4 regions of the Priestia sp. YIM B13486 genome follow, and region 2 is predicted to be linked to each of the others. Evidence: riboswitches for the same ligand, from Rfam matches in the RefSeq annotation. Region 2 holds a riboswitch; each other region holds the start of a gene.

Region 1 (4,250 bases), on a different contig from region 2:
TTTCTCAAAAATCATTTACACACTGCTGACATTTTGATGAATAGGAGAGGCTACGTGATGTCTAAAAGTGATCATGAAAAGCAACAGATGAGTCGGGCTGATATGAAAAAACAAGCCAAAACATCCTCGCAAAACCTTGTGATGAACGTACTCATTGCCATTGTATCTGTATGTATTTTAGCTCTTATTATAAATGTTTTTGTACTAATGAAATGAGCCGTTATGCTGCTCATTTCTTTTTATTAGGTTCAGCTTTTATTGAAGCGTTTGAGGTCTCTTTCACTAGAGAGCACATTGTGAATAGCGTATCTTTTTTTAACAAATGATAGTTGTGATATGATGAAGCAATAATACATTAGACAAAAAGCTGGAGGTTACTTAGTATGCCATTACTTAGATTTGATGTAATAGAAGGAAGAGATGAAAAAGAGTTAAAAACATTACTAGACGCTGCTCACCGAGCGATGCTAGAAGCCTTTGGCGTCCCGGAGCGCGACCGTTATCAAATTGTACATCAGCATCCGGCTCATGAAATGATTATTGAAGATACAGGTCTTGGCTTTGAGAGAAGCAAGGATTTGGTTATTATAAGTGTAACGAGTAAACAGCGGACAGAAGAGCAAAAGCAAGCTCTTTACAGATTAATTGTAAAAGAGCTTGGAGAGAGCTGCGGCATTCAGCCAAACGACATTATGATTTCGATTGTTGAAAACGGTAATGCTGACTGGAGCTTTGGCATGGGAGAAGCTCAATTCTTAACTGGGAAATTATAAAACGGTTTATTATCTAGAGAAGCCCTTATTTCTAAGGGCTTTTTCTCATTTTGTCTATAAAAATATTATTCTCTTAGTCACATCTTACTCAAAATTAAATACAGACATCTGTCAAATGAATGATACAATAAGCTTATATGCCATTTTGAGTGGAAAAACCATAAAAGAGTTTGGCGTACTAATTTTAGAACAACAATAAATTTACATAAAGATGTAAAGATTTAAAGGTTAAAAGAGAAGTGTATAAAATCTGTAAAACAAAAGAACAGTTACGCGTTAAACATAGGAGTAAAAGGTTCTTCACGTGTTTTTTCGGATAATAAGAGAAAGTAATTTTGATCATTGAGGAGGAACTTAGAATGTTTGGATTTGATGCAGATGTATCGCCACTAGTGCGAATTAAAGTAATTGGGGTCGGCGGTGGAGGAAATAACACCGTTAACCGTATGATTGAACACGGTGTACAAGGAGTAGAATTTATCGCCGTTAATACGGATGCTCAGGCGCTTAACTTATCTAAAGCAGATGTGAAAATGCAGATTGGTGCGGCCTTAACGCGAGGATTAGGTGCAGGAGCTAATCCAGAAGTGGGAAGAGAAGCAGCCGAAGAAAGCAGAGAACAAATTCAAGAAGTACTGCAAGGCGCAGATATGGTATTCGTAACAGCTGGCATGGGCGGAGGAACCGGTACTGGAGCAGCTCCGGTTATTGCCCAAATTGCCCGTGAACTAAATGCTTTAACAATTGGAGTAGTCACTCGCCCGTTCAAGTTTGAAGGAAATAAACGTACGAAGCAAGCAGTAGGCGGTATTACTGCGATGAATGAATCGGTAGATACCCTTATTGTGATTCCAAACGACCGCTTGCTTGAAATTGTCGATAAAAAGACGCCTATGCTTGAAGCATTCCGTGAAGCAGATAATGTTCTTCGCCAAGGTATTCAAGGTATTTCAGATTTAATCGCTGTTCCGGGGCTGATTAACCTTGACTTTGCTGATGTAAAAACCATCATGTCTAATCAAGGATTTGCGCTTATGGGTATCGGACGAGCTTCCGGATCAGACCGGGCAATTGAAGCAGCGAAAAAAGCGATTTCTAGTCCGCTGCTAGATGCATCGATTGATGGAGCAAGAGGCGTGCTGTTGAACATTACGAGCGGCAGCAGCTTGAGTCTTTACGAAGTACAGGAAGCAGCAGATATTGTCACGTCTGCTTCTGATCAGGACTTAAATATGATTTTTGGGTCCGTGATCAATGAAGATTTAAAGGACGAAATGATGGTAACCGTTATTGCCACTGGATTTGATGATGAAGATGTTTCACCATCAGCTTCTACTTCTAGAGTTTCAAGAGCACGCTACTAAATTAAATAACCAGCTTTTATGGTGGCAATTGTTTTTCAATTGCCTTAAAAGGGAATCCGGTGCAAATCCGGAGCGGTCCCGCCACTGTAACAAGGAGCCTTATGTCAAAAAAGCCACTGTCTATTTAGAGACGGGAAGGCGGTATAAGGCAGTGACTTGAAGCCAGGAGACCTGCCATAAATCGCAGCACACAATAACCTACGAGGATAGGGAGGTGTTTTGGCAGAACCAAAAATAGGATAAACAAGGGATACGTTTATCTGAATTTGTTGTGAAGACAAGCACTTCTTTTTAGAAGTGCTTTTTTGTGTATTAAAATAGAAGGTGGAAAAATCAATGATAAATAATAAAAAACTCGTATCTATGATATTTCTTGTGTTACTTTGCCTCACTGCTTGCGCTCCTAATGAAGAGAGCATAAGTATAAAAGAAAGAAAGAAAACGGATAAAAGTGTGACGTTTTTATTTAATTTTACATCTGCAACGCTTGATCCTCATACGGATGATAATTATACAGCAGTTCGTGCGGGAGTAGGGGAGACGCTTGTTAAAATCAGCAATGATTTAAAAATAAAGCCCTGGCTTGCTGAAAAGTGGGAAACGAAAGATAACGGTCTTACGTGGACATTTACGATAAGAAAGAACATTACGTTTCAAAATGGCAAAGCGCTAGATGCAAATGCCGTTAAGTCTTCTCTTCAAAGAACGATAGATCAAAGTTATGCGATGAAAAACGCTTTAAATATTAAAGAAATGAAAGCGAACGGTCATGCGCTGACAATTACATTAAAAGAACCAATGCCTAAATTTCCTTCTGAGTTAGTGCATCCAAACACAGCTATTATAGATGTTGATGTTTCTAGTATAGCTAAGAAGCCCATTGGCACAGGGCCATTTCACGTTTTGACTTTCGATCAAGGAAATCAAGTGAAGTTAGAAAGATATGAACATTATTGGAATGGGAAAGTAAAATTGAAAAATGCGATCTATGCATTTAACGAAGATGCTAATGCGCGAGTTGCGGCTCTTCAGTCCGGGACAGCCGATATTATTTATCGCCCGCCTTTAGAAAGCTTGAGCACTTTACAAGCGAATTCGTCTTTCAAAGTAAGTGGAGTACCTAGTGTGCGTACTCATTTATTGCTTTATAATCAAACCAATGACGCATTAAAAGACGAAACTGTAAGAAAAGCTATCGATACCTTACTGAACCGGAAAGAAATTGTCAGCAGCATAATGAACAATCAAGCGGCAGCGGCTCGAGGTCCATTTTTACCCCAATTTCCTTTTGCTGATAATACTGCTAGTGAGACAAAAGGAATAGCATATGCTAAAAAATATTTAGAGAAAGCAGGCTATCAACTCAAAAATGGCAAAGTAATCAAAAATGGAAAGCCATTATCCCTCTCTCTTGTCACATACAGCTCATTGCCAGAACTTCCTTTGATTGCTCAGCTTATACAGTCTAATGCGAAAGAGTTAGGAATTAATATTAAGATTCACCTAGTTGAAGACAGCGATGAATATGTAATGGCAAAAGATGATTGGGATTTAGCATTGTACAGCCTTATCACAGCACCTAGAGGAGATGCAAGCTATTATTTAAGTACGAACTATTTGCCGGGCGGTGGTTTAAATGCCAGCCGGATTGATGATGATAAGCTAACAAAAATGATTCAGCAGTTAAATTTAACCGTAGATGACGCAAAGCGAGATCAGTTAGCTAAGCAAGCAACCGCTTTGATTAATGCGGAAATGCTGACGTCATCGATTGTACATCCAAACATTGTTGTTGCTTATAATCAAAAGGTGAAAAACTGGACCACAAATCCAAGCGAGTATTATATGCTGACTCAGCATTTAGACGTAACGCCATAGTCAATATTGTGTTGTTCCTATAGGAAAAAGAGAAAGTATACAATGATAGATAAAAGGATGTGACAGTAAACGTGCAAGAAGTACAAATGTATCAAATTAAAGAAGTAAAAGAAAAGGATGCTGAAGTGATTCAGTTTGTCATGAATATGCGGAATGAGCTATTTCCTATGATGGAAAAAAATCAGCTTCCTGTGGATTTGCTTCATTTTAATGAATATTATGTTCAAGCGAAAGG
Region 2 (4,250 bases):
TCAAAGTCTGAAGGCGAATTTGATAAGCAAAAATCATTAAATTATACAAATGAATTAAAGAAATCAAACATAGCTTAAAACAAAACAAGCCGGGCAGCTGCCCGGCTTGTTTTGTTTGGAGCTGACTATTATCTTTTTTGAAACATATGGTAAAATAAAAGAAATGAGAGACAAAGGAAGTGTCATAATGACGGAAACTGTTCAGTTAATTAAAAAGCTTGTTTCGATTCCCAGTCCTTCTGGAAATACAGAAAAGGTAATTTCATTTGTCGAAGACTATATAAAAAAGCTAAATATTCAAACGTATCGCAATCGAAAAGGAGGCTTAGTCGCTACTATTCCCGGTAAAGATACAGATCACCACCGCATGCTGACGGCTCATGTCGATACTTTGGGTGCTATGGTAAAAGAAATCAAACCGAGTGGACGTCTGAAAATCGACTTGATTGGAGGGTTTCGCTACAATTCTATTGAAGGAGAATATTGTGAAATTGAAACTTCATCAGGAGAAGTATTTACAGGAACCATCCTTATGCATCAAACATCCGTTCATGTGTATAAAGATGCAGGTAAAGCTGAGCGAAATCAAGAAAATATAGAAATTCGATTGGATGAAAAAGTACATAGCGCAGAAGATGTTCGCAGCCTTGGAATTGAAGTAGGCGACTTTGTTTCGTTTGATCCTCGTGTAGAAATAACAAAAAGCGGTTTTATTAAATCTCGTCATCTCGATGATAAAGCAAGCGTAGCTTTATTGCTTCAGCTCATAAAAACAATTCAAGAAGAACAGATCGAACTGCCATACACTACGCATTTTCTCATTTCAAATAATGAAGAAATTGGATACGGAGGGAATTCGAACATTACGCCTCAAACAGTAGAATACTTAGCGGTTGATATGGGTGCTATGGGAGATGGACAATCTACCGATGAATACACCGTGTCTATTTGTGTAAAAGATTCAAGCGGCCCATATCATTACGGTTTGAGAAAGCATTTGGTGGAGCTAGCTAAGCAGCATGATATTCAGTACAAATTAGATATTTATCCGTTTTACGGATCAGATGCTTCTGCTGCTATTCGTGCCGGACACGATATCGTACACGGCTTAATTGGTCCAGGAATTGATTCTTCTCATGCGTTTGAGAGAACGCATCAAGATTCATTAAACCATACGTATAAGCTTCTTTATCACTATGTGCAATCGAACATGGTTCTGCTTTAAGAAAGCAATATTTAATTAGTGTATTTTTATGCAAAATAAAGAGCAGGATGAGATTGTGATGTCTGTACTTTCCTTTCCTAAAAAAGAAGCCGGCTGTCCGGCTTCTTTTTTTAATAAATACTATATATTTTTTACTGGTGAAGCAACAGTTGGTTAAAAAAGCACCTTTTTAAAGAGGTATAATATTGCTTAAACCTTTTGTACATTTTGTTCATTTACAGAAGTTAAAATGTTTTTAAATTTTTAAAAGTTTCTTGTGACAAGTTTTGTAGAATGGGTTTTCAAAAGGAAATGGTTTCGGCATAATGTGGATATAGCGATCACTACAATAATCGGAGGCGAATCTTTTCATGTGGGTACTGACGGTATATGCTGGAAAAGAAATGAAAATGTTTGAATTTGAAACTGAAAAGCAGGCGAGAGAAGCTTTTGCCAAAACAAATGGCTGTAAAGTTCTTTCAGAAGTGGTGTATTATAATGATCCTCATTTAACATTAGTAGCTATATAATGAAAAAACAAGAGCTGACTTTATGCTCTTGTTTTTTTATAGGTGCTTGTATCTTCCGAAAAGAATAGAGTTGAAATAAAAAAAAATGTACGCTATGATATGGTAGTTACTTCTATTATTCTGATAGTTTAAAAGGTTCATATATATCAAACAGCAACAGTAAAGATGCCAAGAAGGCTTAATAGGGAAACTGGTGAAAGACCAGTACTGCCCCCGCAACTGTAAGTGTGGACGAACGAGTATAACCACTGTGAAAAAATCACGGGAAGGTTCTCAAGTAGAATGATACACAAGTCAGGAGACCTGTCTTTATTGTGAAGTTTCTATTTCTCCGGGGAGCGGGAAGGGAAACGTTGGCTTAAAGTGGCATTCGTGTACACTCTTATTCTGACGTTTTACCCGCTCGCATATTAGCGAAGCGGGTTTTTCTCGTATCGAAAAACTACATATCGTGCAAAAAAGGTGCGCAATGTTCACATTGCGTTAAATGGGAAGTCTGGTGTGAAGCCAGCGCGGTACCCGCCACTGTGAAGAGGAGCTGATTGCATATGCCACTGTATTTGGGAAGGCGCAATCAAGTGATGAATCGAAGTCAGGAAACCAGCCTTTTTCTAATGCGAAGCTTACCCTACGGGATATAGGTGGAAGTGCAAAAACTTAGTTTGAATTTTCTGCGCCTCTATCATTGATAGAGGCGCTTTTTTTAGTAAAGGAGCGAATGAGTGTGACGACGTGGAACTTAAACGGAACAAAACATCACGTATTGATTTGTAATGGAAGCAGCTGTATGAGAAAAGGTGGAGAAGAAGCCACACAAGCTATTCGAAATAAAGTGACGGAACTGGATTTGGATGAAACGGTTCATACAACGCGTACGCGCTGTAACGGACGATGCAAAGATGCTCCTGTAGCTATCGTCTATCCTTCAGGAGATTGGTACAAGCAGGTCACTGAAACCGTGGCTCACCGGATTGTCGAAGAGCATTTAGCAGGAGGCTGCAGTGTAAAGGAATCGCTTATTTATGAATATGATCAAAATGGTTTCGTTTCTCCGGAAAACAGTGACTCCATAGAAGGAATTGACAAAGTAAAAAGTAACGCATAAAGGAGGAGCTAGCATGAAAGGTAAACTGTTAGTTATTGGATTTGGGCCGGGGAGCTTTGAACATATTACACAGCGAGCAAGAGAAGCCATTCAAGAAAGTGATATGATCATCGGTTACAAAACCTATGTGGAATTAATTCAAGGACTGTTAACGAATCAGCAAATTATTAGTACGGGAATGACCGAAGAAGTAAGCCGTGCACAGGAAGCTGTAAAGCAAGCCGAAGCAGGAAAAACCGTAGCTGTCATTTCGAGCGGAGATGCAGGAGTATACGGAATGGCAGGCCTTGTATATGAAGTGTTGATTGAAAAAGGCTGGAAAAAAGAAACGGGCGTAGAGCTGGAAGTAATTCCTGGCATTTCGGCTATCAATTCATGCGCATCTCTCCTTGGAGCGCCCGTGATGCACGATGCTTGTACGATTAGTTTAAGTGACCACCTTACGCCGTGGGATCTAATCGAAAAAAGAATTGAAGCAGCTGCACAAGCAGATTTTGTAGTGGCTTTTTACAACCCAAAGAGCGGAAGACGAACAAGACAAATTGTTGAAGCGCAAAGGATTCTATTAAAGTACCGTTCTCCTGATACGCCTGTTGGTCTTGTGAAAAGCGCTTATCGTGACCGTGAAGAAATCGTAATGACTAACTTAAAAGACATGTTAAACCATGAAATAGGCATGCTGACTACCGTTGTTGTCGGAAATTCATCTACGTTCTTTTACGACGATTTAATGATTACACCACGCGGGTATCAGCGGAAATATACCCTCAACCAAACGGAGCAGCCGCTAAGACCGCATCAGCGACTTCGAAAAGAAGCAGAACCATGGGCTCTCGATCAAGAAGAGACTGTAGAGCAAACAGCTTCAGCAATTGAAGCAGTTCAGACCAAACCAGAAGAAACAGCAACTTCACGAGCTCTTGCAGAAGAAGCGCTTCAAGCAATTTTAGGTGAAACCACTTCTGGGGTCGTACACCAGCCAATACAGTCAATTTTCGAAGTCGCGGTTAGTCCAGGACTTGCCAATAAGAAATTCACGCCTGTTCAAATGACAACACTAGCAGAAGTTGTTGGTGAAAAAGGTACGATGGAGTATACACCTGACCATCAAATCAAACTTCAAATTCCAACAGCCCAGCCAGATGTGATTATTAAAAAGCTCCAAGCAGCTTCCTTTTTACTATCTCCGGTCGGAGACGTGTTCACAATTAAAGCGTGTGATTTTTGTGATGGAGAAAAAAGCGATGCTATTCCACATACGGAAGAATTACAAAAACGCCTCGGGGGAATGGACATGCCAAAAGAGCTGAAGCTTGGTATTAATGGATGCGGTATGGCCTGTTATGGCGCAGTTCAAGAAGATATCGGCATTGTCTATAGAAAAGGTGCGTTTGATTTATTTTTAGGAGCT
Region 3 (4,250 bases), on a different contig from region 2:
AAGAACAGCAAGGTTTTTAGTTACCAAAACATCAAGAGAGCGTATTGTACTAGGAAAATTCTTAGGTATTTGCTGTTTCTGGCTTGTTTGTATCTCTATTTCATTTCTACTGATTGTGTTTATTTCGCATCATTTTTCTTTATATATATTTTTAGAGTGCCTGCTATTCACCGTTTGTATCATTTCATTTGTTTTAATGCTTTCAGCTTTAATGCCAAGCCCAACTCATACTATGTTTTTATCAATTATTTTATCGTTTGTTCTACCGGTACTGAGCGTGTGGAGCATATTTTCATCAAAAGCGTACATTGCATGGTTTAAGTATGTGACACCCTACTACTATTTAAAGCTGGAGAAAGGGTATCTAACAGTTCTTCTTATTTTTGCAGCACTTTGTTTATGTACGGCACTTTGGAGTTTTAAAAGGAGAGAAGTATAATATGTATGCTATTGAAACAAGTAAATTAACTAAAAAATATGGATCTAAAACAGTTGTTAACGGTATTAATTTACAGGTACCACAAGGGGAAATTTACGGATTTTTAGGAAGAAACGGAGCAGGAAAGTCTACATTTATTAATATGCTTACCGGCGTTTCATTTCCTTCAGCAGGAGAATTTACGCTGCTGGGACAGAGTGATATTGATTTAGAGCTTCAGAAGAAAATAGGTGTGCTTCCTGACTATGCTAACTTTTATGATGAGATGACAGCGCTCAATCATTTGCGCTATTTTTTAAAGATAGACGGCCATCGTTTTTCGAAAGAACACTGTAGTATTGTACTGAAGAAAGTAGGATTAGAAGGACATGAGCATCAGAAAGTTGGAAAGTTTTCATTTGGAATGAAAAAGAAGTTAGGAATTGCTCAAGCAATTGTAGCAGACCCAGATCTTATCTTTTTAGATGAACCAACTTCTGGAGTAGATGTTGAATCTGCTCTTCACATTCATGAACTAATAAGAGAACTCCAAAATCAAGGCAAGACAATTTTTATGACGTCTCATAATTTAAATGAAGTTGAGAAGATTTGTACACGTGTAGCGATTATGAAAAATGGGGTCATTTTAATAGAAGGTACAATGGAAGAGCTGCGCTTTCAATATCAAGCGAAAAAAACGGTGATGATTAAACATGATCCCTACCCAAGCAGTCATAAAGAATATATTCAACAGTTTTTCCGTACGTTGAGTCCCGAAGTTGAATACCATCACATGTACACAAAAGTGATGCTTCAAAAAGAAAGAAATATTCCTCTTATTATTCGCGAATTGATTCAATGCGGCATCGACATTTATCAAGTTCACGTCGAAGAACCTTCTTTAGAGGAAATCTTTTTGCAAAAAAATATTGTGGATCACTCACAGGTGAGTTAATGGGCGAAAGTCCGTTGGTTTACTACTCAGTCTGAATACATTATTTATAAATACCAGTTAGGAAGCTTCTGACAAAAACATGTTCATTTTCTCAAGAAACTGATAAGATAGCTAATGACATTTAAAAATAAGAAAGGATTTCGATTATGTTATCAGCTATTAATTCAGTAGATTATACCATCTTCCACGCGGTGAATCAGTATGCCTCACACGTAAAGCCTCTAGATTCGCTGATGGTATTCTTTGCAGATTATGCCCAGTATGTACTTATCGTTTTACTCGGCTTGTTTTTACTTATTAATAAAAACGGCAGCCGTGTTGTAGCATTTCAAGCTTTGTGTGCTTGTGCCACAGGAGTCATTATCAATAAAGTGATTAGTTTATTTGCTTATCGAGATCGTCCGTTTATCTCTCACCACGTGAATCAGCTTGTTGATCACGCCGCAAATTCTTCATTTCCAAGCGATCATGCTACATCTGCATTAGTTATCACTTTTACCATTTGGCTGCATTTCAAACGTTCAGGACGCATGTGGGTTGTCATGGGCGTACTCATTGCCTTTTCACGCGTATGGGTTGGCGTTCATTATCCATTCGATGTGTTAACAGGAGCCGTTTTAGGCTGCGTGCTGGCGCTGTTTATTCATTATGTTATTTTTAATACGAAACTGATGAGGTCCATTACCAACTTGTCTATTTTTCGAAAATCAGCTTATGACGAACAGTCTCAATATTATTAAGAAAAAGTCGCAAATACGCGGCTTTTTTTATTGGGAAATTTTTAATGTATTTAATACTTGTTTTTTAAAATTAAATTGTGTAAAATTAAATCACAGAAACGATAAATAAAAAACTTTTAATAAAATTAATGAAAAAGAGGAGAGGTTTATACATGAAAGCTTTATATGAAACAACAGTCGTTAACACAGGTGGAAGAACAGGAGAAGTTCACTCTTTAGATAACATCTTTAACTTAGACGTTGCAACACCTCCAGCGCTTGGTGGAGAAGCAACAACAGCAACAAACCCAGAGCAGCTGTTTGCAGCTGGATACAGTGCTTGTTTCAACAGCGCGTTAGAATTTATGTTGAAAAAACATAACGTAGAAATCAAAAGCAGTGAAGTAAAAGCTACTGTTCAGCTGCTTCCTGATAAAGCTGATCAAGGAGTGAAAATTGGAGTAGCGCTTGAAGCACATATCGAAGGCTTAGATTTAGAAACAGCGAAAAAATATGTAGACCTAGCTCATTCATACTGTCCGTATTCAAAAGCAATCAGCGGCAACGTAGACGTAACGGTAGAAGTAGTTTAATTGCTTTAAAAAGCCCTGCTAAGCATGTAAAGCTTAGCAGGGCTTTTTTATTTGAATTTTCTCTATTCATTTGTAAGCGGTACTAGTATAATGAGGAAGAAAATGAATCATTCGCACAGTTTAGGTGCTCTTACATAGCGTAAGAGGTAACAGGGAATCGAGTGCAAATCTCGAGCGGTCCAGCCACTGTAAGCAGGGAGTTTTCTATCTTATCGTCACTCAAAATGGGGAAGGCGGTAGAAAATGATGATCTCAAGCCAGGAGACCTACCTATTCTGTACACTTGACTCTTCTAGGAAAGAGGCGGTGTATCAAGGTACGCAGTGAGCAATTGCTGTTTATTTTCATATGCCGACACGGCCTCAATTTCTATAGAATTGAGGCTTTTTTACGTTTTATTTTAAAAAAAGGAGTGTAGGAAATGGAAGGTTTATCAGTTTTTTTACTTGTCTTTTTATTAGGAATCAGGCACGGATTGGATGCAGATCACTTAGCTTTTATTGATGGCCAGACCCGATATAATTGGAGAATGGGCAGCCGTTTTGCCCCGTGGGTTGGAACGCTGTTTTCACTAGGTCATGGAGGAATGGTGGCCGTCACGGCCGGGGTGCTGGGCGTGGTGATGAAGAATTTTACGTTTCCTTCATATTTCGATCATTTTGCATCTTGGGTATCCATTATCTCTCTCTTTCTGATTGGAACATTAAACACATATCATTTGCTTCGAACTAAAAATAAAGAAGAAGAGTTTCAGCTGAGCGGATTAAAAGGGAAGTTTATTCCGAAAATCGCAAAAGGAACAACGAATCCTTTTTTAATTATTCTTGTAGGGGCATTGTTCGCTTTAGCAGCCGAAACGGTCAGTCAAACGGCCGTGTGGTCTCTAGCTGCAGGGAACGCAGGCAAGTATACGCCGCTTTTGTTGGGACTAGTGTTTATGTTTGGCATGATGCTTACAGATACAATCGATTCGATGATTGTACATAAAATGGTGAATGAATCGAGTAAATTTGGACAATCTGCTTCCCGCTTGATGGGCTGGGTTATTGTTGTCCTCGCGTATGGTGTGTCGTTCTATTTAGCATTCACTTTCTTTAACCCATGGGCCGAAGTAAACTTTGAAATGGTTGGCGTTATTCTGTTTATTTTTTTAGTGTCTATGTTTGTTTTTGTGAGTGTGAAGTCAAAAGGGAAAAATATTAAAATAAATGTCAATTAGTCAAACGAAAGCTTTAATCTGTTGAAGATTGAAGCTTTTTTGTATGAATTTGTTGAAGTTTATGGCTATTTTCGGTCGGTTATGAATAAGTTAAAGTATTATCTGTATTTAAAGGATGGAAAATTGTCTGAAAACCATTATAATTAAGGATAATTTAAGGTCGTTATGTGAAACGTAGAACATAGTTATACGTAAAATAAATAAAAGCATTTAATGCAAGCAGCAGGGGTTGTTTGGAGGAGGAATTGATTTGAGTCAGGTAATGGTAGAACAAAGCGTGTTTAGTTATTTAAAAGAACACGAACAAGATATGCTTGAAGATTTAATTGGATTTGTGAAAAAAGAA
Region 4 (4,250 bases), on a different contig from region 2:
TGACTTTCAAGTGCTTCTACTTCTTTTCTAAGAGCAAGCGCAATTTGATTTGCGACGTCGTAGCGCGGGATATCATCACGCACAAACGACCAGTTTAAAATCGTAATCGGACCCGTCAGCATTCCTTTAACCGGCTTATTGGTTAGAGACTGTGCGTAGACCGTTTCTTTGATCGTCATCGCCTGCTCATACGATACATCTCCGTAAATAAGCGGCGGCTTCACGCAGCGAGAACCGTAAGATTGCACCCAGCCAAACTTCGTAAACTGAAAGCCTCCTAATTTCTCACCGAAGTATTCGACCATATCCGTACGCTCAAACTCTCCGTGCACAAGGACATCTAAGCCGATGTTTTCTTGAATTTCAATCCATTTTTTTATTTCCTCGTTAATGTACGCTTCATATGCTTCATCGCTTAACTCGCCTTTACGCCATTTTAGACGCTCTTTTCGCACTTCTTTTGTTTGCGGAAAGCTTCCAATCGTTGTCGTTGGAAGAAGCGGCAGTTGAAAAGCTTCTTGCTGAACGCGCTGACGTACGTCAAACGGCGCTTGTCGCTCTGCTTTATAGCTGTGCAGCTGCTTCAGCTCTTTTTGCACGTCTTGATGATTTCGAAAAGATGAACCATTTAATGCTTGAATTGCCTGTTTGCTTACGCTTATTTCTTCTTCTATTGCTTCTTTTCCTTGCTGCACCGCTTTTGTTAACAGCGTAATTTCCTTTAGCTTTTCATCTGCAAAAGAGAGCGCATTTTTCAATACTGGATCAATCGTCTCTTCATTTTTCACCGTGACAGGAACATGTAGCAGACTTGATGAAGGCTGCAGGATTAGACGATCTTTTGATACAGCTTCTTCAATTTCACTGATTGTTAAAAGCTGTTCGTCCAAATTTTCACGCCAAATGTTTCGTCCGTCAATCACTCCTGCTGCCAGCACTTTATCAGTCGGAAAACCATATTTATTAAGCGCAGTGAGATTTTCGCCTCGGTCATGCACAAAGTCTAAACCGATTCCTTCAACAGGAAGAGACACAACTTCTTTGTAGTGATCAACGCTGTCAAAATACGTTTGCAAAATGACTTTTACATTCGGTGCCGCTTCCTTCAAAGTTTGATAGACTTCTGTGTAAAGCGCCAGGTCTTCTTTTGATAGCGTTGTAGCTAAAACCGGCTCATCTATTTGTACCCACTCTACTCCTTCTGCTTGCAGCTCCGCTAAGATAGTTGCATAAAGCGGAACAAATTGTTCAACTACTTCTTTAAACTCACTTTTTTTATATCCTTTTGACAGCTTCACAAATGTTACTGGACCTAAAATCACGGGCTTACCTTCAATATTCAGCTTCTGTTTTGCTTCTTTGTAAAATTGAAGCGGGCGATTTTCTACAAGTGCCGGCGTACATTCCTCAAGCTCTGGTACAATATAGTGATAATTTGTGTTAAACCATTTTGTCATCGTAGAGGCTACCGCACCTTTTGTTCCTCGCGCAATCTCAAAATACGTTTCAAGCGATACCGATCCCCCGTCATAATCAAAGCGCTTTGGCACCAAACCAAACATAACAGCTGTATCTAACACATGATCGTATAAGCTAAAATCGCCGACTGGAATCAATTCAATTCCTGCGTCACGCTGTTTTTTTAGATGCGCTAGACGAAGAGCTTCAATTTCTTGAAGAAAGATATCTTTCTCTAGTTTTCCTGCCCAAAACTGCTCAAGCGCTTTTTTCCATTCTCGTTTTTCACCAATTCTTGGATAACCTAAGTTCGAACTTTTTACACTGCTCATTTTTTCCACTCCCTGTATATTTTTTTATCGGTAAACTAAAAAATCTCTCTTTTCGAAATAAAAAGAGAGATGATACGCATACTTAACTAAAGTTGAGATAGCCTGTTTTTCTCAACACGTATTCCTCACTCCTCTCTATATCCCGTAGAGCTTAAGTGCATACAACAGGCAGGTCTCCTGACTTAGGTTCATCGCTTCCTATCCCTTCCCATTTCAACATGAAACAGTGGTTAATAAGTTGCTCCCCATTACAGTGGCGGGACCGCGCCGGCTTTTCACCGGTCTTCCCTTTTAAGCTGCGTACATTCGTTACACAGCACCTGATGCATTTCTATGAAATTGTTTATTCAAAACACCTTCACATAAAATAAAAAGCCTCTCTATCATGAATAGAGAGGCATAGTATCTATGAAATCCTCTCTTATTTTTCAAAGCTGTACGCTTTGCAGGATGTAGCACCTTTTTAACAAAATTGTTAAATGGTTGCCGGGCTTCACAGGGCCAGTCCCTCCGCCTCTCTCAATAAGAGTTTTAATTGTTTATAATGTTTTGAATTTAGAGTTATCTTAACACCTTACATTTACGTTGTCAAAAAAAATTTTAAAAAATCAGTTTTCAGGAGGTGCTGACGCTAATTTTTGCCTTAACAATTTGTAATCATCTTTTCGATGTGTTTCGATCAAGTCTTTTGCTCCTTGATGATACCCTGAAGAATAGATGTACTCTACCGCGGTTTCGATAAGCATTCTTTTTTCTTCGGCACACTCCCGGTCCATTAAGGGGAACAGTCTACCTAAAAGGTCATTTAAATCTTCCTTGATAAAACGATCAAGTCCTTCTTGCATCTTTTCGTTTGCCATGATTGCTCCTCCATTTGCTGTGTATGTTCTAAGCCTCTATAAACAGGCAGTTCACTGTAAATTTTAAGATAAAGTTAAGTCATTAAACAGTATATCAAGTGAATGTTTTTCTTTAATTACATATGTAATACAAATATATGACAAATATAGAGAATATATCATCATTCATTATCTATTATAACGTTTGACTGAGCCTTCTGCTACAAGGTTTCGTTAAGAGTTATGCACATTTTTCCAAAAGAGGTTGAGACATAACCAAATGAATCCACTCTAAAGACAAATGGAATACATGAGCTGAATCGCTTGTGACACCGCAGTTGATTTCCGTACAAGACTTCGCTTTCCGCGGGCGGTCGCTGAGCCTCCTCGTCACATACGTTCCTGTGGGGTCTCACCTGTTCCGCTTTTCCCGCAGGAGTCTTCGTCTTGTCCTCCAATCACCTGCTAGAAAGACCTATACACATGAAATCTACGTTTACCCTCACAAAAAAACGAACCACTAATCACACATCTTGATCAATGGTTCGTTTTTCACTTCGTCTAAAATCCTTTTGTCCCAGCCTCTTTTTTTGAACCTAGCTTTCTACTTTCTTGTTTTTACAAACAATTTCTTCGAGGTCGTCCAAAATCCTTCCAAAGAAGAGGACCTAAAATGTTGTACCTGCTTACAAAAAATTCCGTAAAATTATAATTATTTAAAATTAAAGGCGGCTCAAAATCAAGGGGAGCGCCGGCGCCTCCTGACAATACAAAATCAGTGCCTCTTCCAAGCGTAAACGACCCGTTTCTGTTTTTTCTAATAAACTGCTCGTCATACGCATGCACGTGGCTGACTAACACTTTTTTCACGCGGTGTTCTTGAATTAAATCAAAAAACTCTTGACTTTGAGGAGTCGTTACAGGAAACCCTTCAAGGTTTGTCCACCGACCGATATTTGGCTGCGCATGCATGGCTATAACGGTATTACGAGGAGCATCCTCTAGCTGCTGCTCTAAATAATTAAGCTCTCTATCTGTAAATCCATATATTTTATTTTTGGGACTGATGACATTATTTAATGCGATGCACCGGAAGTTAAAGACAGGAATATCAATAACCCAGTGTACTTTTCCGATAGTGGCTCTGAAGTTTTCGAGATTGCTTTCATCAAGGTACAGTTCATCATGATTCCCTACGCATACAAACATAGGAATGTTTGGGGCGATTTTTTCAACAACCTTAACAAAGTGCTCCAAATACTCTTTTTTCCCTGTATAGACGGTGTCTCCCCCATGAATAATAAACAGCGGGTTCAATTCCACCGCCTTTTTTAACACAAGCTCAAATTCACCGCTCATCGTGAAACAATTATCGTTTGGTCCGTCACCTCTGCTGTCTCCCATAAAAACAAAGTTAAATGGATCTCTCGGATTTAATTGTTTAATTCTTTGCTTTAATAACTTTTCAGAACGTTCATGAAGCGTCAAATTTATCAACTAGTTAATCCCCCTATTAATAAATAAATTTAGTTAAAAGTAAACAAGCTTACTTATTTATATGAGAATTTGTTGATGGTGGTCACTACCTTCTTGCAAGCAGAACGCACATTTAGCTTTCGTT

Evidence for each region. Region 2 has a riboswitch for cobalamin ahead of ACFX4G_RS18840 ((2Fe-2S) ferredoxin domain-containing protein). Riboswitches for the same ligand answer to the same signal wherever they lie in the genome.
Region 1: linked by a shared signal. The riboswitch ahead of nikA (nickel ABC transporter substrate-binding protein) and the one ahead of ACFX4G_RS18840 ((2Fe-2S) ferredoxin domain-containing protein) in region 2 are both predicted to bind cobalamin.
Region 3: linked by a shared signal. The riboswitch ahead of ACFX4G_RS20105 (HoxN/HupN/NixA family nickel/cobalt transporter) and the one ahead of ACFX4G_RS18840 ((2Fe-2S) ferredoxin domain-containing protein) in region 2 are both predicted to bind cobalamin.
Region 4: linked by a shared signal. The riboswitch ahead of metE (5-methyltetrahydropteroyltriglutamate--homocysteine S-methyltransferase) and the one ahead of ACFX4G_RS18840 ((2Fe-2S) ferredoxin domain-containing protein) in region 2 are both predicted to bind cobalamin.

Annotation. Positions count from the first base shown of each region.
Region 1 covers NZ_JBHZOZ010000012.1:33,877-38,126, forward strand. The annotation lists gene ACFX4G_RS23040 (hypothetical protein) at 58-216, shown strand; gene ACFX4G_RS23045 (tautomerase family protein) at 384-773, shown strand; gene ftsZ (cell division protein FtsZ) at 1,133-2,137, shown strand; cobalamin riboswitch at 2,140-2,331, shown strand; gene nikA (nickel ABC transporter substrate-binding protein) at 2,474-4,015, shown strand; gene ACFX4G_RS23060 (GNAT family N-acetyltransferase) at 4,087-4,250, shown strand, end outside.
Region 2 covers NZ_JBHZOZ010000007.1:120,520-124,769, reverse strand. The annotation lists gene ACFX4G_RS18855 (cation:dicarboxylate symporter family transporter) at 1-78, shown strand, start outside; gene ACFX4G_RS18850 (M42 family metallopeptidase) at 188-1,225, shown strand; gene ACFX4G_RS18845 (hypothetical protein) at 1,576-1,734, shown strand; cobalamin riboswitch at 1,881-2,059, shown strand; cobalamin riboswitch at 2,178-2,357, shown strand; gene ACFX4G_RS18840 ((2Fe-2S) ferredoxin domain-containing protein) at 2,459-2,839, shown strand; gene cobJ (precorrin-3B C(17)-methyltransferase) at 2,853-4,250, shown strand, end outside.
Region 3 covers NZ_JBHZOZ010000008.1:93,963-98,212, reverse strand. The annotation lists gene ACFX4G_RS20125 (ABC transporter permease) at 1-439, shown strand, start outside; gene ACFX4G_RS20120 (ABC transporter ATP-binding protein) at 441-1,373, shown strand; gene ACFX4G_RS20115 (undecaprenyl-diphosphatase) at 1,520-2,113, shown strand; gene ACFX4G_RS20110 (organic hydroperoxide resistance protein) at 2,266-2,685, shown strand; cobalamin riboswitch at 2,791-2,973, shown strand; gene ACFX4G_RS20105 (HoxN/HupN/NixA family nickel/cobalt transporter) at 3,107-3,904, shown strand; gene ACFX4G_RS20100 (M20 family metallopeptidase) at 4,134-4,250, shown strand, end outside.
Region 4 covers NZ_JBHZOZ010000003.1:50,769-55,018, reverse strand. The annotation lists gene metE (5-methyltetrahydropteroyltriglutamate--homocysteine S-methyltransferase) at 1-1,790, opposite strand, end outside; cobalamin riboswitch at 1,941-2,129, opposite strand; SAM riboswitch class I at 2,209-2,319, opposite strand; gene ACFX4G_RS08280 (hypothetical protein) at 2,399-2,650, opposite strand; gene ACFX4G_RS08275 (metallophosphoesterase family protein) at 3,248-4,126, opposite strand.